DNA from 2 places in the Rossellomorea sp. DA94 genome. Region 2 is predicted to be linked to the other one. Evidence: predicted binding sites of a transcription regulator. Region 2 holds the regulator's gene; the other holds the start of a gene.

Region 1 (16,348 bases), 330 kb from region 2:
CTGGATACCTTGGATGGTAAATCGATTACCTTATCTGAACTGAAGGGAAAGAAAGTGATTGTAAACTTCTGGGCTACATGGTGTCCTCCCTGCAAAGAAGAAATGCCTGTCATACAGGAGTTTTATACGAAATACGGGAAGGATGTTGAAGTCCTTGCCATCAACATCGATCCACAATACAACGTCAAGGAATACCAGAAATCACTGGGACTCTCATTCCCGATCCTATTGGACAATGATGACAAAATCAATAATGCCTATGACATCCTGACCGTCCCCACCACGTTCGTCATCAACGAAAAAGGCATCATCACCCACAAACAAATCGGGGCAATCACCAATATTGATTCCCTCACAGCACTGATTAAGTGAGGGACGGACCTCTAATCATTGGAACCGCTTATCTCATGCCAGCCCCCAATCAATCCCCACTCTCAATTGTGACCTTTGTTTAAAATATCTGACATTTGGATATACTATTTATACAAACCACAATAGAGAGCGAGGGGATTGTATTGCGCAGACCACGCAAAAAATCATTTGCAGATCTGGTGAAAGAGAACAAACAACAGCTTCTGTTGGATCAGGATGCCATTGATGCCATTGAAGAGCGCATTGATGCAAGACTTGAAATAAAGCGTCCAGTAAGCAAAGCCGAGTAAGAAATTACGAGGCTTATTTTTTTTGCCCTGACATTATTACTGCCAATTATTACGCCTATTCTTCCTTGTCATTTTGGTAATCATATTAGTAAGGGGGGATATTTATGAGTAATTCAAAGGGAAGTCCGAATCACTTCGCACCTAACCATATCGGGACACAATCGAGGTCAGCTGGAGGCAACAAAGGGAAACAAATGCAGGATAAATCAGGTAAGCATGCACAAGTGATTCAAACGAAGGGTGAATAATTCACCAGCTTGAAGAGGGAGCAGCCATAGAGGTCCGTCCCTCATACTACTCATACTATTAGGCACAGGAGGAATGCAGGATGGCATGGGATAAACCGAATCCGGATGATCGCAGTGATAATGTAGAGAAGCTTCAGGGTATGGTTCAGCATACGATTGAGAATATGGACCGGGCTGAAGAGTCGATGGCCTGTACGGACAGTGAAGAGCAGCTTCAGTCCATACAGGCAAAGAATGAACGCCGCCGCGAGAGTCTAGAGGCTTTCCGTAATGAAATAAAAGATGAAGCGAATCAAACAAAGCAATAAAGGATAAAGTTTCAATGACCCGGACAGAAAGGTGCTTATATACCTTTCTGTCCGGGTCATGATGTTCATTGCCACTTTGTCCTCACCTATCTGACTTTCGTTCGAGCCGATTAATTCTATGCCTGTGGCTTGTATGATAAAATGGGATAGGATACTGATTAGATGAAGAGGGTGTAAGGAATGCAAATTGCAGAAAAAACGATTGAAGTGCGTTATGCCGAGACGGATCAAATGGGGGTTGTTTATCATGCGAACTACCTTGTTTGGATGGAGCTTGGTCGTACACAATTGATTGAAGATCTGGGCTTCAGATATGCGGATATCGAAAAAGAAGGAATTCTTTCTCCGGTCATTGACCTGAATGTAAGCTATAAGTCACCTGTTCGCTACGGCGAAAAAGCATTTATTAAAACATGGGTAGAAGAATATGATGGCCTCAGGATTACATATGCTTACGAAATTTATAACGGACAGAACCAGCTGGCCATTACCGGGCAGTCGAAACATGTATGCGTCAAGCAAGAGAATTTCCGCCCGATTTCCATTCGGAAGATGTTCCCGGATTGGCACGACGCCTATGAAAAGGCAAAAAAATAAGGATTACATACAGTGGATTTTACGGAGAACTTTTTTAAAGTGGGAAAGGAAGAGGGCCATGGCTTTCGGATTAACCAAACAAGAACTAAACGGATGGAAACAACAGGTGAGGAATGGGCAGATTGCCTTCCTTACCCACTACTGGCTGGATGAACGATTTCCCGATGTGCGCTCTGTAACGAAAGTAGGCTGCTGTAACATTGATGCATTATCCCGTTGGGGACAGAAGTATGGCTTGAAAAAGGAATGGATCCATCAAAGGAAAGACGGCTTTCCACATTTTGATTTGTTAGGGGATATTCAATATGAAATCTTGATGAAGGAAGGCCTTCAGGACCATATTTCCCGTTTTGTAAAAAGGTAAGGGGCAGACCCTAAAGTAGAAAGGCTGGCATATGCCAGCCTAAATTCATTCCTTATTTCTTGTACTCATATGATGGTTCTTGAAGCTTTTCATCAAACTCAACGTATAAATCATGACCATCAAAGAACCATAAATCTCCTTCTTCTATAAAAAATTCCCGTTTGTCGATTTCGATCCGTTCACCAGCATCCACTGGTTCGTCTTTGTTCACTCCTAATGAAAAACCATCGTGGAGAGGACTGGAACCTCCATATCGTACATAAAAACGGACTTGTTCTCCTTCCTCCACAAGCATCTCGTCTTTAAACCACGTAAGAGCTTCTTCTGAAATATGTATGTTCATTGGTGAGACTCCTTTCTCTACTTGGTATTTTTCCAGAGTGATCCTGGACAAAGAAAGTTTCATTTCCTATTATAAACATAATGAAGCAGGAACATCTACTAATACGTACGAAGGGTGAGAATGATGAAAACACAAACATTATTATATTACATTGGTGCCTTTATCTTTGCCGGATTAAGTATTTTAACCCTATTACAATTGCATGAAGCCAAATATCAGATCGAAGCAGGGACCTTTATTGTCATTGCTGCAGTCATTTATTATGGAATGGTGACTCTGTACTTTAAGGGTACCCGTAAAACGTTCTTGGTGGCTAATACTTTGTTGGCTATTGTGGCTCTAGCTGGCATATTTTTCAATTCAATGATATTCGGTGGACATTAAAAGAACGAGCTTCCTTATGAGCATAAGGAAGCTCGTTCTTTCCGTTCATACATAAACCTGCCAGCTATTCCGGCACCCCGTTCACCATATGGGATACCATTTCTTCTTCCGTATAGGCAATCATGCCATTTTTCCTGGCAAAATCGAGAGGGTAGATGCGGTAGTTTTTATAATGATTCTCTGACACAAACGTAGGTTGGAATCCAATGGAAGGGAAGTTGATTTTGGAACCCGTCGGATTCATTGTTTTCTCAACCTGAACCGTCACCATGCCACCGATATCCTTGAAATCATCCTTTTGACCGGAAAGAAAATTCCCAAGAGAATAAATGACAACCGCTTCCCGTCCATCACTCGTTTTATAGGTTTGGATCGGCTGCAGGACATGTGGATGGTGTCCGAAAATGATGTCGACCCCATTATTCGTCAGCACCTTGGCAAGTCTTTGCTGTTCCTCCGTAGGGAATCGTTGGTATTCATTTCCCCAGTGAAGGCTCATGACCACTAAATCAACGTCCAAATTTTTGGCTTTCCGGATTTCCCCGATCATTTTTTGTTCGTCTATTACATTAACCAAATACTCTTTTCCTTCAGGGACAGGAATCCCATTTGTCCCATACGTATAAGAAAGAAGGGCAAATTTGATTCCATTCACATTAAATGTACGGATCCGGCTTTGGTCTTCCGGGCTTTTAAATGACCCGACATACGGCATCGATATCTCCCCATAGTAATCAATCGCATTCAATAGACCTTCTTCGCCCTGATCCAACGAATGATTATTGGCGGTGGTCACAGCATCCACTCCAACCTCCTGGAGTGTTTTAACCACTTCCTGCGGACTGTTGAATAGAGGGTAGCTTGAAACGCCAAGCTCCACACCACCCGGGGTTGATTCCTGGTTGGCAATCAGAAAATCCGGTGCAGAAAGCATATCCTTAATGGGAGAGAACATCGGTGTAAAATCATATCCATTTTGTTTCTTTGCGTCATTATAGACGGTATCATGAATGAGGATATCCCCGATTGCAGCGATGGAAGCATTGGCTTTGATCGATTTGCCCGATGCCTGCACCTCTCTGGTTGCATGAAGGAGGGAAGTTGCTTCTACTCCTTTTGTTGTGGTATTCCAGTCGGCATACTGCCTGTTTAGCAGGAAACCGATCATCAGCAGGAATGGAATACAGAGAATCATCCCTGTCATTATTCGCTTTTTATTCATATTCATCATCCTTTATTATGCTCTACTTCCATTTTACAAAAAAAGAAGTAGAAATGGGGAGAAATTTAGAGAATTCTGAAGAATATTATCATTTTTTGGACACGGTTTTTATTCATCATCTTTCTCAAATGAGAGAATGTGTATACCTGGTACGTCACACTAAAAAAAGCCACCTATGCAAAGGTATCCGAGAGTCCGGTAGCCCGTGCAAGGTTGCTTTTTCGCTAAAGCCATTTAATTTTCGGTTCGGTTTTATTTTTGATCCGGACAATATTTGCCCTGTGTCTGTAGATGACAAAGATGGTCAGGATGCCCACAACAATGATGAGTGGAATATCGCCAGTGAAGACCGAGTACGCAAAGGCCAGTACCGCTGCAATCATAGAGGATAGGGACACATATTTCGTTGCATACAAGCAAATAAAAAAGACAGCCAGTAAGATTAAGAAAAGAATGTAATTGTATCCCAGAAGGACACCAGCAGAGGTTGCAACTGCTTTTCCTCCCCTGAAGTTTGCGAAAACGGGATACATATGACCGATGACGGCGAATACCCCTGCAAGCAGCATATGTACGTCACTTGCAAACATCAATGGCAGCAAAGTGGCCAGGGTCCCTTTAAGAATATCCATGATCGTCACAATCATACCGGCTTTCACACCCAGGGTCCTGAACGTGTTCGTTCCCCCAAGGTTTCCGCTCCCATGTTCACGGATATCTTTGCCGTAGAAGGTCTTACCGATCAGTAAACCTGATGGAATGGAACCCAGTAAATAAGAAAGTATGAGTATAAGGGCAAAAATCATCATCACTGCTCCTTTGAAATAACTAATCCGTTCTTATTTTAACATGTTTTCCCTCCAATGGGGAGAAAATAAGCGAAAAAATTAGTACCTGTTCATAAAAGTAGATATTATAACTTAAAATTCCTCCTTCACCGTCATCTTATGAGACGAAGTATGGTAAAATGAACACACTTTACATAGTTGAAATGAAGGTGTACACAGATGCAAATACTTTTATCAGCTTTTCAATGGGTGGCCTTCATGGTGGCGGGATCCATCGCGGCACCCATCGCGATTGCTGACTTGTTCCAATTGTCTCCTGCCGATACAGCCGGATTCATTCAGCGGACCATATTCGTTTTGGGACTCGCGAGCCTGATCCAGGCACTCTTTGGTCATAAACTTCCGATCAATGAAGGGCCTGCAGGACTGTGGTGGGGCGTTTTTGCCATTTATGCAGGGTTTTCCGGAACTCTTTACAGCAGTCATGAAGAAGTTCTGACTGTACTGCAGGGGGGGATGATCGTCAGTGGGGTGATTTTTTTCATTCTCTCTTCCACAGGACTTTTAAAACGGTTATCCTCTTTATTCACTCCAACCATTACGTTCATTTATTTGATGCTATTAATTCTGCAATTAAGCGGATCTTTCATTAAAGGGATGTTCGGCATCCAGCATGAAGGACAATCAATGGATCCTCTAGTCCTACTGGGAAGTATTCTGACGATCCTTGCAGCCTTATACTTTTCAAGCCATAAGGTAAAGTGGATCCAACAATATTCCATCATTCTTGCCTTGATCGCAGGATGGCTCATATTCATCATCATGGGGCTTTCTGAGAGTACTTCCGTTTCAGACAGCTGGTTTTCTTTACCTCATGTGTTCGTATTCGGGGCACCAGTGTTTGATACGGGTGTCATCGTGACTTCCATTTTCATCACCTTCCTGTTAACGACGAATATGATCGCTTCCATCCGGGTGATGGAAGAGGTGATGAGAGCAAAGGGACAGCCTACATATGGACGGTATACGAAGAGCGGGTTCGCATCAGGGCTGAATCAGCTGTTCGGGGGAGTGTTTTCTGCTATCGGCTCAGTTCCCATTTCGGGGTCTGCAGGCTTTGTCGCAGCGACACGAATGTATTCCATCATCCCCTTCATCATAGGCAGCGGGATCATCATGGTCATCAGCCTGATTCCAAAGATCATGAATCTGTTCGCCAGTCTCCCTGCACCTGTAGGGTATGCCGTGACGACGGTCATTTTCATCAAGATGGTCGGACTCGCACTATCCGAATACCGTAAAGAGGAAGACATAGAAAGAATCCACTTTGTAGCGGGGATCTCACTCATTGTCGGGGTCGGAGCCATGTTTGTTCCGGCAGCGGCCTTCAAGGACATGCCGGTCGTCGTTGCTTCCATTTTGAATAATGGATTGATACTGGGGACGATAACAGCAATCCTAGTGGAACAATACATCATCAAAAAGTCCAGCAACCGATAGTGTGCTGGACTTTTTATCTTTTGAAAAGGAAGTAAGCTGTATGCCCAAGCCCCATTCATCACAAACTAATGGGGACAAGGGCATTTTCTTTTACAACATGTTTACCTTTTGTATAATGAGGGTATCCCTTCTATGTTTAGTAAAATTTCTCAGTACATAAAGCAGGTGTAAAAATGATTGAATTCCAAAATGTCACGAAAGTCTACGAGGATGGGACAGAAGCCATTAAGGGCATCGACCTCACGATTCCAAAAGGAAAGCTTGTTGCGTTGATCGGTCCGAGCGGATGCGGGAAAACGACAACGATGAAGATGATCAATAAACTGATAGCACCATCAGGGGGTACCATCCGGATTGATGGAAGGGACATTTCAGAAACGGATGAAGTGGAGCTCAGGCGGAACATCGGGTATGTCATTCAGCGGATCGGACTTCTGCCTCATATGACGATTGAAGAAAACATCAGTCTCATCCCCCGTCTAAAAGGATGGAAGAAGGAAAAATATGAAGGAAGAGTCAATGAGCTTCTTCATCTCGTTGGCCTTGAACCCGAAGTATACAAGAAAAGGTATCCACTCGAATTGAGCGGTGGACAGCAGCAGCGGGTCGGGGTGATACGTGCCCTTGCAGCGGAACCACCGATCATCCTCATGGATGAACCATTCAGCGCCCTGGACCCGATCAGCAGGGAACAGCTCCAGGATGAACTGAAAAGCATTCAAAATACGATACATAAAACCATTGTGTTCGTCACTCATGATATTGATGAGGCATTAAAAATCGCGGATGTGATTGCTGTCATGCGTGATGGTAAAATCGAACAGATCGCAGCACCCGCTGACCTTCTATCAGAACCCGCCAATGAATTCGTACGCGCCTTCATCGGTGAAAACCGACTGAGCGTTCATAAGCGGCATAAAAAGGTATCTGACATCATGAGGGATGATGAGAGGCATTTCCACGTCCTCCTTGAGGAACAGGAATACTCATTGATACCATTTGATGCCTCCATCCATGAAGCGGCAAGGCTGCTCCTGTCATCCGGTAAACCATATCTTATGGTGATAAAAGACGACAGGAAGATCGGGACCGTTACATCCAGTGACATTCTTAAGAATGTCGCCTCAGAAGGAAATAAGGAGGCGAGTTCTGTATGAATACATTTTCCCTCCTGTTCATCCAAACCATTTCAAACCGGTCGGATGCTATCTTAACAGGATTATTTGAACATCTTTATTTATCTTTTGTGTCGATTTTTATTGCGATTGCGATATCCCTGCCTCTGGGTATTTACATATCACGAAAGAAGCAATCGGCCGAATTTTTCATCGGGATCACAGCTGTTTTTCAAACCATACCAAGTCTTGCCCTTTTCGGATTTCTTATTCCCCTCCTTGGTACGGGCAGTATCACAGCGATCATTGCCCTGACGGTTTACGCACTTCTTCCGATCCTGAGGAACACATACACAGGCATAATCGGGGTGGATGAAGGCGTGATCGAGGCAGGTAGAGGAATGGGGATGACCAACTCCCAGCTGTTATTCAAAGTGGAGCTGCCGCTTGCCCTGCCGTTTATCATGGCAGGGATCCGCACTGCTACCGTACTGACAGTAGGGGTCGCCACACTTGCCACCTTTGTAGGTGCAGGGGGACTTGGAGACCTTATCTACCGAGGACTTTCCACATGGAATAATGCACTGGTCCTTGCCGGGGCCATCCCAGCGGCACTCCTTGCATTAGGTTTTGATTTCATATTAAAAATCCTGGAGAAATTGACCACACCTAAAGGACTGAAAGCACGAAAATAAAGCAATATCCAAAGGAGAGTAAGAATGAAAAAGAAATTACAAGGTTTTATCATACTCACTGTATTATCCATCCTCATCGCAGGGTGCGGAAATGGCGGGGATAAAGATACCATCACCGTTTCAGGAAAGATGTGGACAGAGCAGTTCATCCTTACGCAAATGATGGCTGAACTTCTCAAAGAAAAGACAGATCTTGATATAAAAGTCGAAGAAGGGTTAGGGGAAGTATCGATTCTCACACCAGCCCTTGAAAAAGGCGACATTGATGTCTATGTGGAATATACAGGTACCGGCCTTGAAGCGGTCTTGAAAGAACAAGCAAAAGAAGGCGCTTCAGCAGATGAAATCCTTTCACAAGTGCGTAAAGGCTATGAGAAAAAGTTCGATGTCACCTGGTTGAAGCCACTTGGCTTTGAAAATACGTATACGCTTGCTTATACCGGGGATCAGGACTTCGATGCAAAGACTTTCTCAGATATCGTGCCACTTTCCAAAGACTTGAGCTTCGGTGCACCCCACCAGTTCTATGAACGCGAAGGGGACGGATACGATGCCTTCAGTGAAGCATATGGATTCGAATTCAAAGAAAAGAAAAGCTTTGACCCGAACATTATGTATGAAGCCGTTAAGAACGGGGATGTTGACATTATTCCTGCTTTTACAACCGATGGACGGATTCAGCGTTATAAGTTAAAAACGACAGAAGATGATAAAGGATTCTTCCCACCATACGATGCTGCGCCGATCATTCGTCAAGAAGTACTGAAAGAGCATCCTGAAGTAAAGAAAGTGTTGAATGAATTATCAGGCAAAATCTCGGAAGAAGAAATGAGCGAAATGAATGCTAAAGTGGATATGGATAAACAAGATCCCAAAGATGTCGCACGTGAATTCCTAATATCCAAAGGCTTGATCAATAAGTAAGTAAAACGGGAGTGTCAATGGGGAAGAAGGTGCAGGGATGGCAAAAACGCTCCCTGACCTTTCTCTTGACACTTCCTTTTATTTAGATAATTTTATAAAATTTTGAAAAATTAAAGGGAAATATGGTATAAAAGAAGAATAGGACTTAAGAAACAGTGCAAGCATTTATCGTTAAGGATCAATGAAGGAGTGGTAAACAACCATGGAAAATCCATCACGACAAGAAATTGGAAACATCCTGAAACAATCAAAACGCATCGCCGTCATTGGTTTAAGTGATAATCCTGAACGGACATCCTATATGGTGTCTAAAGCCATGCAGGACCAGGGATATGAGATCATTCCCGTTAACCCTACCATCGAGTCGGCATTGGGTGTAAAGGCTGTATCCACCCTGAAGGAGATCGAAGGACCTGTTGATATCGTCAATGTATTTCGCCGCTCAGAATTTTTACCTGAAATCGCGGAAGAATTCGACCAGATCGATTCAAACGTATTTTGGGCGCAACTTGGTGTCATGAATGAAGAGGCATATCGCTTTTTAAAGGAACGTGGGTATACAGTCATTATGGATCGCTGTATTAAGGTTGAACATGCTTTAACCAAATAATCCTCACTCGTAACAAGCGGCTCTGACCGCTTGTTTTTTTCGTCCAGACCTCACATTGACAATGGGAATAATCCTGTGGAAACAGGACATATTTTAAGGGGTTCACGGAAAATCCATTTGCGAAAATCAAATAAAACGCTACAATAAGCAATAGTGGTTTACCTTAGAGATTGATCAAAACAGGTAAACGAACAGATGTTCTTGTGTTATAGTTAATAGAGACATAACCAATAATAGCTTACAAGAACCACACTATTACGGTTAGAGAAGTTTTGAAAGGGGAATGTTCGTGGCCAACCAGAATAAGACCATGGATTACAATGATGATGCCATTCAAGTATTAGAAGGCTTAGAAGCCGTTCGTAAGAGACCTGGTATGTATATAGGCTCTACCGATTCAAGAGGCTTGCATCATTTAGTATACGAAATTGTCGATAACTCAGTGGATGAAGCATTAGCAGGCTTCGGGAATGAGATTATTGTTACGATACATAAAGATAATAGCATTTCAGTACAAGATAAAGGCCGGGGTATGCCGACAGGAATGCATAAGCTCGGGAAGCCGACACCTGAAGTTATTCTGACTGTTCTTCATGCAGGAGGGAAATTCGGGCAGGGAGGCTATAAAACAAGTGGTGGACTCCATGGTGTAGGGGCTTCTGTTGTAAATGCACTGTCCGAGTGGCTTGTCGTCACGATCGAACGGGATGGCATGAAATATGAACAGCGTTTCACTAATGGCGGTAAGCCTGAAACCACCCTCGAAAAGATCGGAAAGACCAAAAAATCAGGCACATGTATCCATTTCAAACCCGATCCCGAGATTTTCAGTAATACCACTTATAATTACGAAACACTATGTGAACGCCTGCGGGAATCTGCATTCCTGTTAAAAGGGTTAAAAATCGAAATCATTGATGAACGTCATGATCAGAAAGAAGTCTTTCATTTCGAAAGCGGGATCCAGGCATTTGTTCAATACTTGAACGAAGAAAAAGACGTCCTTCATAACGTAGCCTTCTTTGAAGGGGAACATCATACGATTGAAGTGGAGTTTTCTTTTCAATTCAATGATGGATTTTCAGAGAACATATTATCCTTTGTAAACAATGTCCGTACTAAAGACGGAGGAACCCACGAAGCCGGCGCGAAGACGGCCATGACCCGTGTCTTTAATGAGTACGCCCGTAAAGCGGGGATTTTAAAGGACAGGGATAAAAATCTTGAAGGGACCGACATTCGTGAAGGACTGGCGAGTATCGTTTCTGTACGTATACCAGAACATCTTCTTCAATTCGAAGGGCAGACAAAAGGGAAACTGGGGACAAGCGAAGCACGATCAGCCGTTGATGCAGTCGTGTCAGAACATCTTCTCTATTTCTTAGAAGAGAACCCTGATACGAGTTCCCTTCTTATCAAGAAATCCATTAAAGCGGCCCAGGCCCGTGAAGCGGCACGTAAAGCAAGGGAAGATGCACGAAATGGAAAGAAGCGGAAGCGTTCTGAAACCGTCCTATCCGGTAAGTTAACACCGGCCCAATCCAGAAACCCCCAGCGTAACGAACTTTATCTGGTAGAGGGAGATTCAGCAGGAGGTTCTGCAAAACAAGGACGCGACCGCAAATTCCAGGCGATTCTTCCACTTCGGGGAAAAGTCATCAATACGGAAAAAGCCAAACTTCAGGACATCTTCAAAAATGAAGAAATCAACACGATCATCCATGCCATAGGCGGTGGAGTCGGTCCTGAATTCAATGTGGACGACATCAATTATGACAAGATTGTCATCATGACCGATGCGGACACGGATGGAGCGCATATACAGGTACTCTTACTGACCTTCTTTTACCGGTATATGAAACCATTGTTAGAAGCAGGAAAAGTGTATATCGCCCTTCCACCCCTGTACAAAGTGAGCAAGGGAACCGGAAAGAAACAGAAACTTGAATATGCATGGACGGATGATGAGCTTCAAGGGGCCATCTCCAAAGTGGGTAAAGGATATATGATCCAGCGTTATAAAGGTCTTGGAGAGATGAACGCAGATCAACTGTGGGAGACGACGATGGACCCCGAAACACGGGCGTTGATCCGGGTACGCATTGATGATGCTGCACGAGCAGAACGCCGTGTGACCACTCTTATGGGTGACAAAGTAGAACCTCGCCGTAAATGGATTGAAAGCAATGTAGCCTTTGGATTGGAAGAAGACGGAAGCATTCTCGAAAACGAAAACATTACGGTCCGAGAGGAGGGGTAATCAATGACAACTGTAGAAAGATATCAAGACTTACCTCTGGAAGAGGTGCTTGGCGACCGATTTGGACGTTATAGTAAATACATCATCCAGGAGCGTGCTTTACCGGATGCACGTGATGGATTGAAACCGGTACAAAGGCGTATTCTTTACGCCATGTATGTGGATGGGAACACTCAGGAGAAAGGGTTCCGGAAATCAGCGAAAACCGTCGGTAACGTTATTGGTAACTATCATCCCCATGGTGATACATCTGTGTATGATGCCATGGTACGGATGAGTCAAACGTGGAAGGTACGTAACTACCTGGTTGAAATGCATGGGAACAACGGGAGCGTGGACGGAGATCCGCCGGCAGCGATGCGTTACACTGAAGCCCGTCTTTCTGCGATATCCATGGAGCTTCTTCGTGACATCGATAAAAAAACCGTGGAGTTTGTTCCGAACTTCGATGATACATCAAGTGAACCGACTGTTTTGCCGTCACGGTTCCCGAACTTACTCGTCAACGGTTCCACCGGTATTTCGGCAGGTTATGCAACGGATATCCCGCCTCATCACCTCGGTGAAGTGATTGATGCAGCCATCATGCGGATGGTCAAGCCTGAGAGTACAGTCGATGACCTTATGACGGTCTTAAAAGGACCGGACTTCCCGACAGGGGGCATCATCCAAGGGGTTGATGGCATCCGGAAAGCCTATGAAACCGGAAAAGGAAAGGTTGTCGTCAGAGGGAAAGCAGATATCGAAAATATCCGTGGCAGCAAACAACAGATCGTCATTACGGAAATCCCTTATGAAATCAATAAAGCCAATCTCGTCAAAAAGATGGATGAATTCCGTGTGGACCGAAAAGTGGAAGGGATTGCAGAAGTCCGCGATGAAACGGATCGCGATGGGATGCGCATCGTCATTGAACTGAAAAAAGATGCGGATGCATCAGGTGTCTTAAACTACCTGTATAAAAACAGTGATCTTCAAATCACCTATAACTTCAATATGGTTGCCATACATAATAGACGTCCTAAGTTGATGGGATTACGTGAACTGCTCGATGCTTACATACAGCATCAAAAAGAAGTGGTGACCAACCGGACCAGGCATGATCTAACTAAAGCAAAGGACCGCCAGCATATCGTTGAAGGTCTTATGAAAGCACTGTCTATATTGGATCAGGTGATTGCAACTATCCGGGCTTCAAAGGATAAGCGTGATGCAAAGGATAACTTAATTCAGAAGTTCCAGTTTACAGAAGCACAGTCTGAAGCGATAGTCAGCTTGCAGCTTTATCGTTTGACGAATACAGACATTACCGCCCTTCAAGCAGAAGCGGAAGAATTGGCGAAAACGATCGAAGAACTTACGGCAATACTGGAAAGTGAAAGCAAACTTTACAGTGTGATCAAAAAAGAACTAAAAGCCATCAAAAAGCAATTTGCTGACTCCAGACGAACTCAAATCGAGGAAAAAATCGAAGAAATCAAAATCAATCTGGAAGTGCTGATTGCCAGTGAAGATGTCATGGTCACCGTGACCCGGGATGGATATATGAAACGAACCAGCCTTCGTTCTTATTCTGCATCGAATGGTCAGGATCTTGCCATGAAAGAAACAGACAGGCTCCTGGGACAATATGAAATGAATACGACAGATGTCCTTCTCGTATTTACAAACAAAGGGAACTATATTTATTGCCCTGTCCATGAGCTTCCGGATATCAGATGGAAGGATCTAGGTCAGCATGTAGGGAATATTGTCCCGATCGACCGGGATGAGCAGGTTCTTAAAGCGATTCCGATTAAGGAATTTGATCCGTCGCACTACTTACTGTTTGTCACCAAGAACGGTATGATCAAGAGGTCAGAGCTGCCTCAATATAAAGCACAACGATATTCCCGTCCGCTGGTGGGAATCAATCTTAAAGGTGACGATGAGCTCGTTGATGTCCATATAACAGATGGATCACATGATGTTTTCATTGCCACGCACTTAAGCTACGGCCTTTGGTTCGCAGAAGAAGATGTGAACATCGTCGGACCAAGGGCAGCGGGAGTGAAAGGGGTCAACCTCAAGGATGACGACTTTGTCGTATCCGGTAAGATCATAAGAGACCCAGCGAAAGACTTCATTTTCCTGGCTACGCAGCGTGGGGCCGTGAAGAAAATGAAACTGGCGGAATTCGAAAAAACGTCACGTGCTAAACGCGGAGTCATTATGCTTCGGGAATTGAAATCCAATCCTCATCGTGTAGTGAGCATAGAAGCAGTGAAAGATACAGATAAAGTAGGGCTACTAACAACTAAAGGGAAAGCAGAAGAGGTAAATGTTTCAGACCTTCGACCAAATGACCGCTATTCAAATGGTTCATTTGTGATTGATGAAGGGGAGAGCGGCTCCGTTTGTGAAACCTGGGCAGAATCCCGTACATCCGAAGTAAAAGAATAGACATTCAAAAAGCGACCAGAATTATTTCTGGTCGCTTTTTTCCATCATAAGGGTAAGGATGAATATTGAATGTATATTCATTCAATATTGTAGTACAATGCCGGTATTGGATTGTACTACAATTCATATTATTTCAAAAATATGAATCTATCTGTTGAAGAAAAACCTTTTTTTTGATAGATTAAAACAATGTCTGAATGGGTAAACATACAATGGCCCAACCATTATTTGTAAAAATAAAACAACTAGGGGGAACATTTATGGAGTTATTAACAAGTATCGTAGGCACCTTGAATGATTATATGTGGTCATACATACTAATCGTGGCATTAATCGGACTCGGATTATATTTCTCGCTACGCACACGATTCGCACAGTTCCGTTATTTAGGAGAAATGGGGAGACTATTAACGGATAAAACGACCATTTCTTCAGAAGGAAAACGAGGGATTTCTTCTTTCCAGGCATTCACCATCAGTACGGCTTCGCGAGTCGGTACCGGTAACCTTGCCGGTGTGGCAACAGCGATCGCAGGCGGAGGGCCAGGAGCTGTGTTCTGGATGTGGCTGATCGCCTTACTCGGTGGAGCAACCAGTTTCGTGGAAAGTACACTCGCTCAGATCTACAAAGTGAAAGACGGAAAGGACGGTTATCGTGGTGGGCCTGCTTACTACATGGAAAAAGGACTAAATGCTCGTTGGATGGGGATTCTGTTTGCCATCATCATCACCTTCTGTTTTGGTCTTGTATTTAACTCTGTCCAATCCAATACCATATCACTTGCTATGGAAGAAGCCTATTCATTCGATCGAATGACAGTCGGCATCATTCTGGCAGTGCTAACTGCACTCGTCATTTTCGGTGGTGTCAAGCGGATCGCGAGTGTCACTCAAATCGTCGTTCCGATCATGGCCGTTCTTTATCTGATCCTTGCTTTCTATATTCTGGTCACCAACATCACCATGCTTCCAGACATGTTTGTGGTCATCTTTGAGAATGCATTCGGTATTCGAGAAGTAGCAAGCGGCGGAGTAGGAGCAGCCATCATGATGGGAATCAAGCGTGGATTATTCTCGAATGAAGCGGGTATGGGTAGTGCACCTAACGCAGCGGCTTCTGCAGGGGTTACGCACCCTGTTAAACAAGGATTGATCCAAACGCTGGGTGTCTTCACAGATACGTTACTGATCTGTACGGCAACTGCCTTCATGATCATCTTATCCGATCAATATACAACCGGGATCGATGGCATTCAACTGACTCAGGCAGCTTTGAGCTTCCATGTGGGTGCATGGGCGGATACCTTTGTCGCTGTCGCCATATTCCTGTTCGCTTTCAGTTCAATCATCGGAAACTACTATTACGGGGAAACCAATATCGAATTCATTAAATACAGTCCGGTCTCCCTGTTTATCTATCGAATCGCTGTTCTTGGCATGGTGATATTCGGAGCCGTTGTGAAACTCGATATCGTATGGAGCTTAGCCGATTTATTCATGGGTCTGATGGCCATCATCAACTTGATTGCCATTACATTACTAGCCAAGATTGCCATTGCTGCATTAAGGGATTATAGAGAGCAAAAAAGGCAGGGGAAAGATCCTGTTTTCTACTCTGATTCGATTAGTGGGTTAAAGGGCATTGAAAGCTGGGAAGCAAAGCCTGAAGTAAGAGAACAACAATAGCAAGAATGGACCGGCCTGAATAGGGGCCGGTCTTTTTCTTATTATGTAAAAGGAATAATAAGATGGATATTGATTACATAGAATTACCTTCTCTGGAGAAAATAATGATGAATAATTTTCCACTGAGGAGAGAGAATCATGAGAAAAGAATTACTATTTGCATTCGGTGCCTTTTTTATTATGTCGCTCCATGCCATTGCC
Region 2 (16,348 bases):
TCGACCATATTATATTGGTCTTTGTTATATGTAGTGGCCAAATGTCTTTCAGCTAATGCCATACCAACTGCCATAGCAATCCCCTGTCCAAGCGGACCAGTTGTTGCTTCTACACCAGGAGTGTGTTTGTACTCTGGATGTCCTGGAGTCTTACTTCCCCATTGGCGGAAATTTTTAAGATCTTCCATAGAAACATCATACCCAGATAGATGAAGTAGGCTGTATAACAGCATCGAACCGTGTCCCGCAGATAAGACAAAACGGTCGCGGTTGAACCATTCTGGATTTTTAGGGTTATGATTCATGAATCTTGTCCAAAGTGCATACGCCATTGGAGCTGCCCCCATAGGCATTCCCGGGTGCCCGGAACCTGCTTTTTCAATCGCATCGATTGATAATGTACGAATTGTATTAATTGCTAATTGATCTGTGTTATCAAACATATGTCAGACATCCTTCCTTTTAATGTACCTTATTAATATTAATCTTCTTTGATAGTTTATACAACTATCTTGAATGATAACATGACTTTATGATCGTTGAAAATAAAAAACCCTTTAAATATCATAAGGGAGTAAAATGAATCAAAAAACTTCCAGGACCTTTCAAAGTTGGCCTGGAAGTTTTTTGATTAATGCATTTTTTTCTTAGTCTGTATATCTTGGATCTTTTTAGGTGTGACTTCATTTCCTTCCGGATCAAAGATTCGTGTATTTTCAATTGTTCCCTTCATCGATTGACGGAACGTTTCTAGATATTCTTTTCTAAGTTTAGTCTGTTCTTTCGCTTCCTGCTCAGTGAGTCCACTACTTTTGGACTTTTTGGCAAGTTCGTTGATTCTATTCATTTTTGATTTTGAAAGCATCTATAAAAACTCCTTTATTGCATAGTTTGCAAACTCTAAAACATTCTAGAAGCAGTGTATCACACTACCGTCATGTTACTAGAATAAAGGAGATAAAACAAGGGTTATGCATGATCACGGGACGTCATATATTCCTTGAAGCGTCTATGTACCGTAGCTTTGGATACATCGTATCCGAATCCCCTGAGAGTAGCTGCAATCTCAGCGAAGGTTAATTCATTTTTCCTTAATCGCACGATTTCCTCGACCGGGACTTCAATGCGTTCCCTTCCTTCAACATTTCCTTTGTTTTTTAAATTTTTATGAGGCTGAAAGCCATTTTCCACAGCACGCTTCATGCCCCGCTTAATCTTAAGGTTATGAAGCTTGCGTTGATATTCCTCCACCATGCTGACAATGTTGATGACCATAGAATCGGATTCGGATAAATGTAATTCACCACTATGAGTCTGACTGATGATTTTTACTTCTTCTTTTAACAGACAGTGGATAAGGGCGATCTTGGCATTTCCCCTGCCGATTCTTGTTTCGTCCTGGATAAGCACTGCCTCGATTGATTTATCCCTGACCAGATCCAAAAGTTCCAAAACACCTGGACGGTCCAATTCAAAGCCGCTCGCCTGATCCCTGATGACCGCACTTACTTCATAATGATGTTCGTTTGCCAATTTAACCAGTTCTTCTTCCTGCCGCTCCAATGATGTTTCCTGTGTGTTTTTCTTGGTACTTACCCTGCAGTATATGACTGCTTTCATCTTCTATCCCTCTATTCTTCGTTCATGACCAGTTCGAAATCTGATTGAGTTGATATTGTTTGATTTTCAATAGGTAAAACAAGTGATTCACCAGGCTTGATGGCAAAAGAATTCAATTCGTTCTCTTCCCCAACCCAGGCGATAAATTCTTCCACTGTCATAGAATATTCTTCATTATACTGTTTGGCAATAGTCCAAAGAGTATCACCCTCCTCTACTGTGATACTTTTGTAGGAAGGCTGATTAGTCATATTGATTAATAAATAGCAAGCTGCCGAAAGGACTAAAACAAATAATATAATAATGTAAGAGAATCGATTCCAAATATGTGTTAACATAAATATTACCCCCATACGAATGTTTGTTCTGTTTTGTTGATTTCATTGTAATACGAACACTCGTTTGGTGTCAACAAAATTCGAACTTATGTTTGTATCAATAATCGTGACATGCTATAATGGGAACATAAGATCTATAATAGAGGTGCGTGAACATGACAAAATTGTCGAAGAGACAGCAGGACATACTACAATATATTAAAGTTGCAGTCAGAGAAAAAGGGTATCCCCCTTCCGTACGTGAAATCGGGGAAGCTGTCGGACTTGCTTCCAGTTCCACTGTACACGGACATTTAGCGAGGCTTGAAAGTAAGGGTCTGATCCGTCGTGATCCGACTAAACCGAGAGCGATCGAAATTCTGGACCTTGAAGAAGATACGATTCCGCGACAACGTGTAGTAAACGTTCCTTTAATCGGTAAAGTTACAGCAGGTCAACCGATTACGGCTGTTGAAAATGTGGAAGAATTTTTCCCATTGCCCGAGCGGATGGCCCCTTCTGATGAGCAGGTCTTCATGCTTGAAATCATGGGTGACAGTATGATCGAAGCCGGCATATTGGATGGGGATTTTGTCATTGTTCGCCAGCAGCAGACAGCGAACAACGGAGATATCGTCGTTGCCATGACCGATGAAGATGAAGCAACGGTAAAACGTTTCTTTAAAGAAAAGGATTATGTACGTCTGCAGCCAGAGAACTCAACAATGGAACCAATCATTTTGCGAAACGTCTCCATTTTGGGTAAAGTGGTAGGGGTGTATCGTCAAGTTCACTGATAATAGCATCGGTATGCATGGATAAGACGCTTATCATTATAATGAAAAAGCCTGAGGTTGGAAGCCGAAATTTCCATCCTCAGGCTTTTTTCATATCGTTTCCTTCCCAGATTCCCTTCTCAACCCGAACTTCGTGCAAAAAACCCTCAACGATATATCGTTGAGGGTTTCTGGTCATTAATACATTTGAATGTACTGTTCACGCTCCCAAGGGTGTACTTGTGTACGGAACATATCCCACTCGATTTCCTTCGCTTCCACGAAGTGTTCGAATATATGTTCGCCAAGGGACTTAACAATGACTTCATTTGTTTTTAATGTTTCAAGAGCCGCATGTAATGTTGCAGGAAGATCCACGATACCTGCTTCTTCACGCTCTTTTTTGTCCATTACATAGATGTTGCGGTCAATCGGCTTAGGAGCCGGTAGGTTATTCTTGATTCCATCTAATCCTGCGGCAAGTAATACAGCCATAGCAAGGTAAGGGTTTGCTGCAGGGTCGACACTTCGGACCTCAACGCGTGTACTTAACCCACGGGAAGCCGGGATACGGATTAACGGGCTACGGTTACGTGCAGACCAGGCAACATAACAAGGTGCTTCGTATCCTGGAACTAAACGCTTGTATGAGTTGACAGTCGGGTTCGTGATAGCTGTAAAAGCAGTGGCATGCTTAATGATACCAGCAAGGAATTGACGGGCAGTATCACTTAGTTGCAAGTCACCTTTTTCATCAAAGAAAGAGTTCACTCCATTTTTGAACAGGGACATATTACAGTGCATTCCTGAACCATTTACACCGAATAATGGTTTCGGCATGAATGTAGCGTGCAAACCGTGTTTACGGGCAATCGTTTTAACTACCAGTTTGAATGTCTGAATATCATCACAAGCTTTTAATGCATTTGCATATTTGAAATCGATCTCATGTTGTCCAGGAGCTACTTCATGGTGAGATGCTTCAATTTCAAAGCCCATTTCTTCAAGTTCTAAAGCGATATCACGACGGCAGTTCTCCCCTAAATCGGTAGGGGCGAGGTCGAAATAGCCACCGTTATCATTTAATTCCAATGTTGGTTCGCCATTTACATCTAATTTAAAGAGGAAGAATTCCGGCTCTGGCCCAAGATTGAAGTCAGTGAACCCAAGTTCCTCCATTTCACCTAAAATACGTTTTAGGTTATTACGGGGATCTCCCTCAAACGGAGTGCCATCCGGATTGTAAATATCACAGATCAGACGGGCTACCTTCCCTTTTTCAGCTGTCCAAGGGAAAACCAACCATGTGTCTAAATCAGGGAAAAGATACATATCTGATTCTTCGATACGGACAAATCCTTCAATGGAAGAACCATCAAACATCATTTTGTTATCTAAAGCTTTTTCAAGCTGACTAAGAGGGATTTCTACGTTCTTGATCGTCCCTAAAATGTCGGTGAATTGTAGTCGAATAAACTTAACTCCCTCTTCATTCGCTAATCTTAACACATCATCTCTAGTATACTTTGCCATTTACGTAATTCCTCCTCAAGTTTATTAAAGGGTTTATTTAATGAAAGAAGCGGGACATATCTCCTTGACGCAGAGATGATCGATTGAACCGACCGGAATGGATCAATTCATTGCGAAGTAATTTACGCAGCTCGTCGTCAGATAGATCCTGTCTTGCTTTTTCTTCCTTTTCATTACTTACGTCAGATACGACTTTGTTTTCATTATGGCCGGACACAGAAAAGATCTTCTTAATCCCTGCCATGTTGATACCTTGATCTAACAGATCCTTTACTTCTAATAACTTATCAATGTCATTCAAGGAAAAGAGCCGACGATTCCCCTCGGTCCTTGCCGGGTTTATCAGTTGATGCTCTTCATAGTATCGAATCTGACGAGCCGTTAAGTCCGTGAGCTGCATGACAATACTGATTGGAAATAATGCCATCGTTCGACGAATTTCACTTCCGCTCATCTTGATTCCTCCTTTTATTTTCCTTCTTGAATTCATTATATGTAATGTCAGGAGTTCTGTCAATCAAATGTTAGATTTTCTTACATAAGTAATCAAAAGAATTGGATAGTCCACTTTAGACTATCCAATTACTCCTTTAATATCCTTTTTATATGGTGATTAAACCTTTTTCAATTAAGTTGTCCACCGCTGAGCAAACGGCGATTTTCACATGGGAGTATGTCAACCCGCCTTGAACATAAGCTATATAAGGTGGTCTTATAGGTCCATCCGCCGATAGTTCAATGCTTGCTCCCTGAATGAACGTACCCGCGGCCATGATGACATCGTCCTCATAGCCCGGCATATAGTTCGGATACGGTGTGAAATGAGAATTGATCGGTGAGGCTGATTGGATTGCCTGACAGAAAGCGATCATCTTTTCCCTGTCATCAAATTGCACCGATTGTATTAAGTCCGTGCGCCTGGCATGAGGCGAAGGGTCTGTATTCATGCCAAGACCGGTCAGTAGTGCAGACGTGAAAACCGCTCCCTTTAATGATTGTGCGACCACATGAGGCGCCAAAAAGAATCCTTGATACATTTCTTGAAGACTGTAGAGAGATGCCCCTGCCTCCGCTCCGATTCCCGGCGAGGTCATCCTGAAGGAACATGCTTCTACATATTCTTTCTTTCCGACGATATATCCACCTGTTTTCGCAAGGCCACCACCAGGATTTTTAATAAGGGAGCCCGCCATTAGATCCGCCCCGACGTGACAGGGTTCTTTCACTTCGACAAATTCCCCGTAGCAGTTATCTACGAATACCACAATTCCTGGATCAATTTCTTTAATGAAATCAATCATTTCCTTTATTTCTTCAATTGTAAAGGATGGGCGGTTGGCATACCCTTTTGATCTCTGGATCCCAACCATCTTTGTCTTTGTAGTAATGGTCGTTGCCACCTTTTCAAAATCGACTTTTCCAGACTCATCTAAATCAACGCTCTGATAGTCGATATGGAAGTCTTTGAGTGAACCTGTACCCTTCCCTCGGCTTCCTACAATTTCTTCTAATGTATCATATGGTTTCCCTGTTATGTACACGAGTTCATCTCCCGGCCGGAGTATACCGAACAAAGCGATGGAGATGGCATGGGTACCAGAAATGATCTGAGGTCGCACAAGTCCTGCCTCGCCTCCAAACACGTCTGCGTATATGCTTTCCAGGGTGTCCCTTCCTGTATCGTCATAGCCATATCCTGTGGAAGGGATGAAGTGAGAATCGCTTACCCGGTGCTTCTGAAACGCTCTCAAAACGTTGAACTGGTTGCTTTCAGACCGTTCATCGATTTTTTTATGTATGTCTTTGATCTCTGCTTCCACTTTCGTCACAAGTGATTGTAATGCCGTTCCATTTACTAATTGTTCAAACATTTGGTGTTGTTTCCCTTCTACTTTTGAAATTTCTTGATGCTTCCTGATATCGGATGATCTTCAAGGTGAAATCCGGTCATTTCATATACTTGACTCGCTTCTTGGAATTCCAATTTTCTCAAGATGGTTTCACTCTTTAATTGGGATAGCAGCTTCCCTTCATTCACAGGGATAAGTACATGATAAGGTATCATTTGATTCTTTACGATTTCTTCTATCTTAATCAGCAGCTTCCCTCGGTCTTCTTCGTTCAAGGCACTTATGAGGATGGTGTCTGATTCACTGTCGGGAACAAATTCGGGATCCATCGCATCCCGCTTGTTGTATACCGTTAGCTGCTGCAGTCCATCCATTTCCAGGTCTTTCAATAAGGATTGCACTGTCTTTTCGTGCTGACTGTAGTCAGGATTTGAACTATCCACAATATGAAGAAGGAGATCTGCCTCCTTTACTTCTTCAAGGGTAGATCGAAATGCCGCAACCAATGTGGTCGGTAAATCTTGAATGAACCCTACGGTATCTGTCAGTAACGTGGAATATCCACTTGGCAAAGGCATTTTCCTCGTCATCGGATCCAAGGTAGCAAATAATTGATTTTCTTCATAGGAATCAGCCATTGAAATCCGATTGAACAACGTGGATTTTCCAGCGTTTGTATATCCGACGAGTGCAATCTGGAAAGCTTTGTTCCGTTTCCTTCTCCCGCGGTACCTTTCTCTATGATCAACTATGGTTTGTAATTGCTTCTTAATATCGTCAATCCTCTTATGGATGTGTCGACGATCACTTTCGAGCTTCGTTTCACCTGGCCCCCTGGTGCCTATCCCGCCGCCCAGCCTTGAGAGGGACGCCCCCTGCCCGATGAGTCTCGGCAGCAAGTACTGAAGCTGTGCAAGTTCTACTTGTAATTTCCCCTCTCTTGAGCGGGCACGCTGTGCAAAAATGTCCAATATCAGTTGTGTCCGGTCAATCACCCTGCCGTTTAGTTCCTTTGATAAGTTCCGAATCTGACTGGGGGATAGTTCATCATTAAATATGATGATGTCCGCTTCAAATTGTTCTTCCAACAGGACCAGTTCCTCCAGTTTACCCTTTCCGATATACGTACTTGGATGGACCCTGTCACGCTTTTGAATCAAGGTGGCGGCAACTTTTCCTTGAGCTGTTGCTGTCAGCTCCTCAAGTTCCATTAAACTATACTGAAAACGCAGGTCATCATCGTCCAGTTGACATCCCACCAGAATGACTTTTTCTAGATTTTCATTCTTCAAAAAACAACCTTCTTTCTTTCCGTTTCATTCTATTTTCCATCATATCAAATCCGCATCGTAATCTCTATGTAAAAAGCAATGAAAAATGGTTGCAAATAAGCACATACGTGTTAAAATCAGTATGTTTGATTATGACATAACACCACTTCAAGATTCTACATAATGGCATGTAGCATATTGTAATAGGGTGAGGAGGAATGTGTATGACGTGGGAAGTACTGAGTATCATCGGTACCATTGCTTTTGCTATTTCAGGAGCTATCATTGCCATGGAAGAGGAATATGATATCCTCGGTGTTTATATATTAGGGATTGTCACGGCATTCGGTGGAGGCGCCATCCGGAATTTACTGATTGGTGTTCCCGTTTCCGCTTTATGGGAGCAGGGAATGTTGTTTCAGATTGCCCTTCTCTCGATTACAGCGGTCTTTCTGTTCCCCAATAACCTTTTAAAACATTGGAGGAAGTGGGGGAATTTCTTTGACGCGATCGGTCTATCGGCTTTTGCGATTCAGGGGGCGTTATATGCTTCTGAAATGAACCACCCCATCAGTGCAATCATCGTGGCTGCCGTTTTAACCGGTAGTGGTGGTGGAATGATCCGTGACCTTCTGGCTGGACGGAAACCTTTAGTCCTCAGATCGGAAATATATGCAGTATGGGCAGTTTTATGTGGAGCTGCGATTGGACTTGGTATAGTCAATTCAGCGTTAGAGCTATATACCCTTTTCATCATTACAACCGCTTTACGGGTGCTCTCCTACCTATATAAATGGAGGTTACCGAATAGAAGTTTACGGGCTCATGTTTAATCATAAAAATGCATTCACAAGTGAATGCATTTTTTTGTTTTTCGATTTACTAAGTATGGTGATCCGACGCTGTTTTAGTAAAGACCAGGTCATTGCTGCGTATGGTTAATAAATCATGTCGATCGTAGCAATTCTCCAACAACAGCCTCATCGCTTGAGATCGTATCGATTTTTCAAGTACATTCCGAACATACCGCCCATTTGAAAACGCCATTGGAGATAATGTGTTTTTCGCTGCACTTAAATGTTCACGGATCTTTCTTTCGGCATCATGACTCAATAAATATTGCTTTTCATCCAGCATCCTTTTGCCGATTTCCATCAACTGATCCACAGAATAATCAGGGAAATGAAACACAAGGGGAAATCGTGATTGGAGACCCGGATTCAAGGTAAGGAAGTGCTCCATTTCCCTTGAATACCCTGCCAGGATCAGGATAAAATCATGCTGCCTATCTTCCATATGTTTCACAAGAGTATCGATGGCCTCTTTTCCAAAATCCTTTTCTCCACCTCTGCCCAGTGAATATGCCTCATCAATGAATAGGATCCCTCCCAGTGCTTTTTTTACCAAATCCCTTGTTTTCTGTGCCGTATGACCAATATACTCTCCGACCAGGTCAGCCCTCTCTGCCTCGATTAAGTGTCCTTTCGAAAGCACATTCATCTTTAAGAACAGTTTTCCGATGATTCTCGCCACCGTCGTTTTACCAGTGCCCGGATTCCCTTTAAACATCATATGAAGAGCTTGTTTCCCTGCCTTCAGACCCATGGCTTCCCGTTTTTTATTCACATATATCCATGCATAAATTTCTTTCACCATTTTTTTCATTTCTTCCATTCCGACAAGGGAGCCAAGTTCTTCTTCAATTTCTTTCAACGCTACATGTTCTTGTGGAAGGGACTGAGGAGCCGAATCTACCGTTTCGCGTACTGAACTTCTTTTTTGTGAATTCAATACTATACTGATTTGACCGTTATTTTTCATTCTCATTGGTTGATCCAAAGATTTCACCTCACCATTCTAAAGACAATATACACATCTAAGATATAAGGGTGATAAACGCCTGTCGTTTTATCTTATTTTTTTCGACAAATAAAAAGAATCCTGTCTATTCCTGCGCTTTCCCGAGAAATAAATAGAATTACGCTGTGAATGCATTTTTCATTTCGGACTCACTTATCTTTTGGAATACAATTTGATACTCTACAAAAGCCCCTTGGTGATTACTTTTCAGGGTCGATTTTTTTATTTTTAAAGACATAGGGTGATGAAGATTTAAGCCTCTCTATTATCCTATTCACTTACTGTACATTTCATTAATTATTCTTGCATTCAACAATCGGACCCAATATAAAAAGCTGCCACAGAGGGCAGCTTTCACACGAACATTAATTTTGTTCTTCAAAATTTATTTGAACATTTCGCTGCGGGGCGAATGTTGAAATGGCATGTTTATATACCAGTTGCTGTTTACCTTCTGTTTCAAAAAGGACGGTAAAATTATCAAACCCCTTTACCTGACCGCGAATCTGGAAGCCATTTAAAAGGAATACCGTTACGAGTGAACCGTCTTTTCGCAATTGATTTAGGAATTGATCTTGGATATTAATGGATTGTTTCATGGTTAGTCCTCCTCTTCTATCTCTACATTACTTATTCGACTTTAATTGAAGCTTTCCTGCAATAAATTCTGAAATGTCCTCAATATTTTTGCTGTGCAAACTTTCTTCTGTCATATCGTACCAGGCAACATCCATTTTGTTTCGGAACCAGGTAAGCTGGCGTTTGGCGTACCTTCTGGAGTTTTGCTTAAGGTTCTCTATGGCCGTCTCCAGGCTGACGGTACCTTCGAAGTAGTCATAAAGTTCTTTATATCCTATCGCCTGTACAGATTGAACGCCTCTCAGGCCACCATCATATAACGCTTTCACTTCTTCTAAAAGTCCTTCTTGCATCATCAGGTCTACTCGAAGATCGATTCTATCATACAGTTTCTCCCGATCCATGGTTAAACCAATTAACGCAACATCATATTGCAGCTCATGGGTTTGGGAGCTTTGATACTCACTCATCGTCTTACCGGTACAATGTAAAATCTCCAATGCACGGATCACACGCCTCGTATTATTAGGATGAATGTTCCCAGCTGAAACCGGGTCCACCTTAACCAGCTTATGATGAAGACGATCTGTTCCATGCTTTTCAAGCTCTGCTTCTAACTTTGCACGATAATGTTCATCGCCTGGTGTTTCTGTGAATTGATAATCATATAGGACTGACTGGATGTAAAGACCCGTTCCACCCACAATCAAAGGGATTTTCCCCCGTGAATGAATGTCGGATATTTTCTTTCTTACAAGATTTTGAAACTCCGCCACTGAAAAAGAGTCTTCTGGGTCTTTTATATCGATCAAGTGGTGGGGTACACCTTCCATCTCTTCTTCCCTGATTTTTGCAGTTCCGATGTCCATCTTCTTATAGATTTGCATGGAGTCCCCACTAATGACTTCCCCATCGAATCTTTTTGCAAGGCTTATGCTTGTACTGGTTTTCCCTACAGCAGTCGGACCAATAAGGACAATCACTTTCTCTTTATTCATTCTTGTCATACGTTCACTGCTTTCTATGTAACTGTTTCTTTACATATTATCGTACCATAATAATAGAAGGTTTGAAATCACATCTTGTCAGTATTTCCATTTACACCGGTCTTATTCAAAAACAATTTGCCATGGAGTGAATGTACCCTTTACTTACCATAATAAAACGTTCTGATTGTACCGAGAAAAATAAAACTGCTTAAAGGGAATTCCCTTTTAGCAGTTTAGACTTGTTATGGTTTTAGTATCAATTGATCTCCTTTCGAGCCTGCAAGTGAGGTTTTATGATAATCTCCATTTACCCAAGCGTCAATTTGATCTTGATACCATTCACTCTTGTAATGACCCGCCTGTCCCGGGCCGACAATATGATAGCCGTTCTCCATATCGGAAGTATCGATCGCGAATCTCCATGAAGCTCCGTGATTCACGATACCTTCGTCATTATAACTTGCAGCTTCCACTGTGACCCTGCTCCCACCTACAGGTACAGGATCTTTTTCATTTAAGAACCTTTTTAAAATAGGGGAAGCGCTTGACAATGGATGTTCGAAGTAGACTCTATGGTACATTCCCCACTCCCATTCTTCCATGGAAGATCCATATGCTTCCTCAAGCTCGCTCAGTGCACCTCCAAGGGATTTAGCCAAAAATGTCTCGTATCCTTCTTGATCTGCAAACCACTCGGACTCCTCTCCTTTATGAGCTTTTCGGATGAGTTCATCCACAACACTTTGACGCCCTTCAAAGAGCTTCATCATATCATCCGGTACATCCTTTTCAAAAAGTCCCGTTGATATTTCGTTCATCCACTGATGAAAGATCAGGGGTGCAGCCAAATCTTTATCATCCAAATAATTCCATGATTTCAACATCTCAATGGCTTTCCTTTGATCACCATTCAATGAAACGGATTCCATATCCTTAATAAGGATAGGAACAAATTCCCGTGCATGCAAATTCAATTGATCCATTTGCAATGCTTTCATATCAGAAATCGTCAGATCACTTTTTCCTTCTAAGTATTCTGAGATTCTCATATATCGATACGGTTGTGCCCAGTGATGACTGATATGGTAAGGATAATCATCTGTTACAACTTTATTATTCGCTGTTGCCACATAGCCTGATTCAGGGTTGATCACTTTCGGAAGTTCGTCAAAGGGAATGAAGCCCTGCCAGTCATAATCAGGGTCCCATCCTGGAACAGGCAGTAGCCCATCCCCTTTTTTCCTGATCGGAATCTTTCCATTTGCCTTGTATGCAATCGTGCCATCTTTAGAAGCAAATACGAAATTCTGGGTAGGAACATGAAAGTCTTCCAAGGCTTCTTCGAATTCGTCCCAGTTCTTCGCCTTATTGATATTGATGATGGCGGAGAGCTCAAGACTCGGATCCAAAGCGGTCCATCTCATGGACATTACTTCTTTTGCCTCATCTTGATGAGCAAACTCCGAAATCACCGGCCCATGCCTCGTTATGGTGACTTTATAAGGTATGGTCCCACCATCTTTTACCTTGATCGGTTCTTGTACGATGGTTGCCTTTTCCCATTTCCCATCATACAAAAACAGATTGGGATCTTCCTCGCTACGCTTTTCAATATACAAGTCCTGTACATCGGGACCTGTGTTGGTGACCCCCCATGCAATCTGTTCATTATGGCCCAGGATAATCCCGGGAATTCCGGCAAAGATCACTCCACTTACATTGACTTCAGGTGATTCGAGCTGCATTTGATACCATATGGAAGGTGTCCCCAGTGATAGATGTGGATCATCTGCCAGTAATGGCTTTCCGCTTTTTGTCTTATCTCCGCTGACAACCCAGTTATTGCTTCCGTTAAATTCCGGCGGTATGACTGCTGCAGCGAATGATTGCTTGAAATCAATCTGTGGCTCTCCTATATCTGAGAGAATGGTAGGCGCATCTTTCGGATAAGTCGGAAACAGGTCATAAGCCTTCTCCTTCGACAGATTATCCAGCGCCCAATACCTGAAGGCCTGGCCCTGCCAATGCCCCCCCAAGTCGAAAGCCATATATTTCCCTATGGTCAAAGAATCAATCGGTGTCCATTTCTCAGGTTTGTAGCCTAATAGAGTGAATTCAATAGGGAGCCTTCCCCCATCCTGGGCTTCTTCCATGTATGCATTGACTCCCTCGGCATACCATTCCAGAAGCTGCTTTGCTTCGTCAGGGTAGGCTGTAAAGGATACCTCCGCTGCCCTCCTCAAACCAAATGTCCGGAAGAACTTGTCCCGATCAACCGCCTTCTCTCCGACGACTTCACTCAATCTTCCCGATGCCTGGCGCCTGCTTAAATCCATTTGGAACAAACGATCCTGCGCTTGAACATACCCTTGTGCCATATAAAGATCTTTTTCATTTTGAGCCTGAATATGTGGTACGCCATCTTTGTCTCTTATGATTGTCACTTCCTTTGATAATCCCTTCAGTGTAAGGGTTCCGGTTGTAACGGGAAGAGACCTGTCAATATAATAATTTGCAAAGATCAACAGTCCGAGGAGGATAAACAATATACTCCCTGCGGTCCACAGCGTTATTTTCAAACGTTTATTCTTTTTCTGATGCTGAAGCTCAATGCCTCCATCCATTCTAATTTCCCCCAGTTTATATATAGAATTTTCTGAAAAATAATTATATCTTTAATATTAGCCTTTCAGGAGAAAAATCCTGCTCTCAAAAGGGAGAATTTTCATAGTGGACGAATCAACAGCAAAATAATAAAAGCATTCGATTGAATGGGGATCAATTGAATGCTTATTATTTCTTACCTTATTTTAGCAATGATTCCATTATGAACTTTAATGTACCCGTGCTGTAAAATATCCGCCCCATTTTCATATAAATACAGACCCATCTGTTCGATGGTCATCAATTCCCTGTACGTGTGGTTCATCACATCCGCCATCACTTCGTAATAGACTTTGGATTTAAGCTGAGCCCTTGGTGTAGTCAGGACCATGTATCCATTTGGCTTCAAAAATTTCCGATGCCACTCTATCACTTCTGACTTATAATCATCGGGAAAATGTTCTAATAGCCCAACACTCAAAACGATGTCAAACTCCCTTCCGAACGATAAGTCCCTGATATCCGAGACGATGTATGTTGTCTTAAAGTCACCTTTATAATACGTTTTCCATCCACCTGTGGAGGGATTTGGCCCGAGGAATGGGTACGTTTCCGGAAATTCCCGATACCGGATATCACGACAAAACGAATCATAATCGACCATCACGATTTCACTGCCGGGATAGAGGGCTGAAAGCTGCATGGCTTCATACCCTTCAGCTGCCCCTAAAAATAATATTTTCGGCTTAACGACATCCAGTCCGCTGAATAAGGCCCTCTTCCCCCTGGGATCCCACACACCATCCTGAATTCTGTGCACATAATTCCAGAGATGCAGCCTGAAGTGATCCCCTAATGCTTCCGTGGATTCTTTTATATTTAATTTCAAAGCATTCCTGACGATGCGACTTCTACTTTCCTTCGTTTCTGCAGGCACATCTTTCACAAACCATTCATGGAAAGAGCGATTAAACATTTCCCAAGACGTATGGACGGGTAGTGATTTTCCTTTTTCTTTTTCCCAATCCTTTTTTTCTTTAGCAAAGGACGTCACCTCATAAGGCCGACCAACGTCCTTCCAAGTTAATGTGGACCAATCCCTGACCCCCTTCAACTTTACAAATTTATTATATTCCTTTTCAGAAAACTGCCTTTTATCCACTCGATAAGATGCCGTCAAATATGTTTCTTCCTGAACAGATTCATTGTTTAAAGACGTTTCAACTTCAATCATACTTCTTCCCCCTCAAAAAAAGAGCGCTTACATCCTTTCTATATACATTAAAGAAAAGACTTGAAAATCCTCTATTAGCATGAATTTTCATCTGGTTACCATAATATTATTATTGTAACTTTTCATAGAAACTCCTCTTCGTTTATCCGTATTAGGATTATGGGTAGAAGATAGTTAGGAGGTGAGGGTCTTGAGTTTTGATTATGACATGGATTTTGATTCCATTGATTTTCGTAAACACCCTGAAAAATACCGTGTAGGCCGCGGGGAACAAGGCGTTTTACTTGTAGAGCCCTATAAAAGCGAAATCCTTCCAGAATGGCGTTTTAAAACACCGGATATTGCAGAAGAATCCTCAAGTACCATTTATCGCATGTTTCTTCAATATAAGGAGGAGAATGATTTTGTGGGAATGGATATGGCAAGGAAATTCCTTCAGATGGGCTATACGAGGGCCAGAAGGTACGCCAATTATCCTGGGGGAAAAAAATACGATAACGATGGGGATATCAATGATCGAAAGATAGATGAACAGAAAGCTGAATCAGCCGCCATATTTGAGGAGAAATGGAAATTGGCGAGAGAGGATGAAGACTATCTGACAAGAAAAAAGGAACATCAAAACAAATATGGTTGAATGGGGATGAACCTTGTAAAGGCTCATCCCCATTCATTCCATTACATAATCCGTTTAAACATTTTTTCCATTTCATAGGTGGAATAATGAATGATAATCGGTCGACCGTGAGGACAGGTAAATGGATCGCTGGTTCTTCTTAATTCATCCAGCAGCGCCTGCATATCCTCATTCCTCAAATGATGATTTGCTTTAATGGATCCCTTGCAACTCATCATAATGGCTGCTTCTTCCCTGAGCTTTTTAATATCGACCTTGTTCATCTTGATGATCTGCTCAATCATGTCTTCGATGGTTTCCTGCTCTTCCCCTTTAGGAAACCACTGTGGATGGGCACGTACGATGAAACTGTTGTATCCGAAGTCCTCAAGGAAAACCCCTACTTCTTCAAGGAGAGAACGTGATTCATTGATCTTTATATACTCATCCGTGGAGAACTCAAGTGTAAGGGGAACAAGGAGTTCCTGAAGCTCTTTCGCGACCTGCCCCACTTTCTCTTTATAAAATTCATACTTTATCCGTTCCTGAGCCGCATGCTGATCAATGATATAAAGACCACGTTCATTTTGGGCGAATATATACGTACCATGCATTTGCCCGACAAGATAAAGAGTGGGAACCCTGGGTGTTTCCTTTTCCTCGTCGATATCTTGTATAGGTTGTTCCCGGGATTCTTCTTTCTCGACAGGGTACCGTTGAAGAGGTTCTTCATTTGATCCGATGCTGTCTTCCGCCTCAATGACAGGTGGCTGCGGCTCATACAGCTTCACCATCTCTTCTTTAGACAGCAACGGCTCCCGGACGGAGTCACTGTTCCCATATCTACCTTCTGGTCGCTTAGCGGCGTGATCGAGATTCATGTATGTCTGCTCCGACTTCGGTTGAGCCAGTTTAGGTGAGAGGGCTCCTGACGGAATCAGTTCCTTTCCTTTAAACACCCTCTTGATTCCTTCCGTCACCAACGCATTGAGCTCTGCTTCCTTACTGATGCGGACCTCCATTTTCGATGGATGCACATTCACATCCACCAGGATCGGGTCCATCTCGATACTAAGGAGCACGATGGGATGTCGTCCGA

Evidence for each region. Region 2 encodes LexA, which represses DNA repair genes until DNA is damaged. Its sites were predicted from a motif close to CGAACATATGTTCG; they were not measured.
Region 1: parE (DNA topoisomerase IV subunit B) is a predicted target of LexA. The motif match lies at 9,949-9,962, and genes of this name have one in related genera.

What each region holds. Positions count from the first base shown of each region.
Region 1 is NZ_CP122397.1:2,403,697-2,420,044, forward strand. It holds gene P8596_RS12450 (peroxiredoxin family protein) at 1-372, shown strand, start outside; gene P8596_RS12455 (FbpB family small basic protein) at 516-662, shown strand; gene P8596_RS12460 (acid-soluble spore protein N) at 767-910, shown strand; gene tlp (small acid-soluble spore protein Tlp) at 991-1,218, shown strand; gene P8596_RS12470 (acyl-CoA thioesterase) at 1,399-1,815, shown strand; gene P8596_RS12475 (hypothetical protein) at 1,874-2,179, shown strand; gene P8596_RS12480 (HesB/YadR/YfhF family protein) at 2,232-2,522, opposite strand; gene P8596_RS12485 (hypothetical protein) at 2,643-2,906, shown strand; gene P8596_RS12490 (CapA family protein) at 2,971-4,128, opposite strand; gene plsY (glycerol-3-phosphate 1-O-acyltransferase PlsY) at 4,353-4,937, opposite strand; gene P8596_RS12500 (purine/pyrimidine permease) at 5,136-6,416, shown strand; gene P8596_RS12505 (ABC transporter ATP-binding protein) at 6,590-7,573, shown strand; gene P8596_RS12510 (ABC transporter permease) at 7,570-8,226, shown strand; gene P8596_RS12515 (ABC transporter substrate-binding protein) at 8,251-9,150, shown strand; gene P8596_RS12520 (CoA-binding protein) at 9,353-9,760, shown strand; gene parE (DNA topoisomerase IV subunit B) at 10,050-12,020, shown strand; gene parC (DNA topoisomerase IV subunit A) at 12,024-14,462, shown strand; gene P8596_RS12535 (alanine/glycine:cation symporter family protein) at 14,723-16,147, shown strand; gene P8596_RS12540 (YybI family spore inner coat protein) at 16,286-16,348, shown strand, end outside.
Region 2 is NZ_CP122397.1:2,071,529-2,087,876, reverse strand. It holds gene tkt (transketolase) at 1-443, opposite strand, end outside; gene P8596_RS10775 (DUF896 domain-containing protein) at 632-865, opposite strand; gene P8596_RS10770 (YneB family resolvase-like protein) at 970-1,620, opposite strand; gene yneA (cell division suppressor protein YneA) at 1,632-1,958, opposite strand; gene lexA (transcriptional repressor LexA) at 2,114-2,734, shown strand; gene glnA (type I glutamate--ammonia ligase) at 2,912-4,246, opposite strand; gene P8596_RS10750 (MerR family transcriptional regulator) at 4,284-4,700, opposite strand; gene P8596_RS10745 (methionine gamma-lyase family protein) at 4,849-6,117, opposite strand; gene hflX (GTPase HflX) at 6,135-7,388, opposite strand; gene P8596_RS10735 (trimeric intracellular cation channel family protein) at 7,592-8,200, shown strand; gene spoVK (stage V sporulation protein K) at 8,250-9,206, opposite strand; gene hfq (RNA chaperone Hfq) at 9,593-9,826, opposite strand; gene miaA (tRNA (adenosine(37)-N6)-dimethylallyltransferase MiaA) at 9,854-10,813, opposite strand; gene P8596_RS10715 (penicillin acylase family protein) at 11,038-13,407, opposite strand; gene P8596_RS10710 (class I SAM-dependent methyltransferase) at 13,596-14,633, opposite strand; gene P8596_RS10705 (DUF4385 domain-containing protein) at 14,824-15,270, shown strand; gene mutL (DNA mismatch repair endonuclease MutL) at 15,312-16,348, opposite strand, start outside.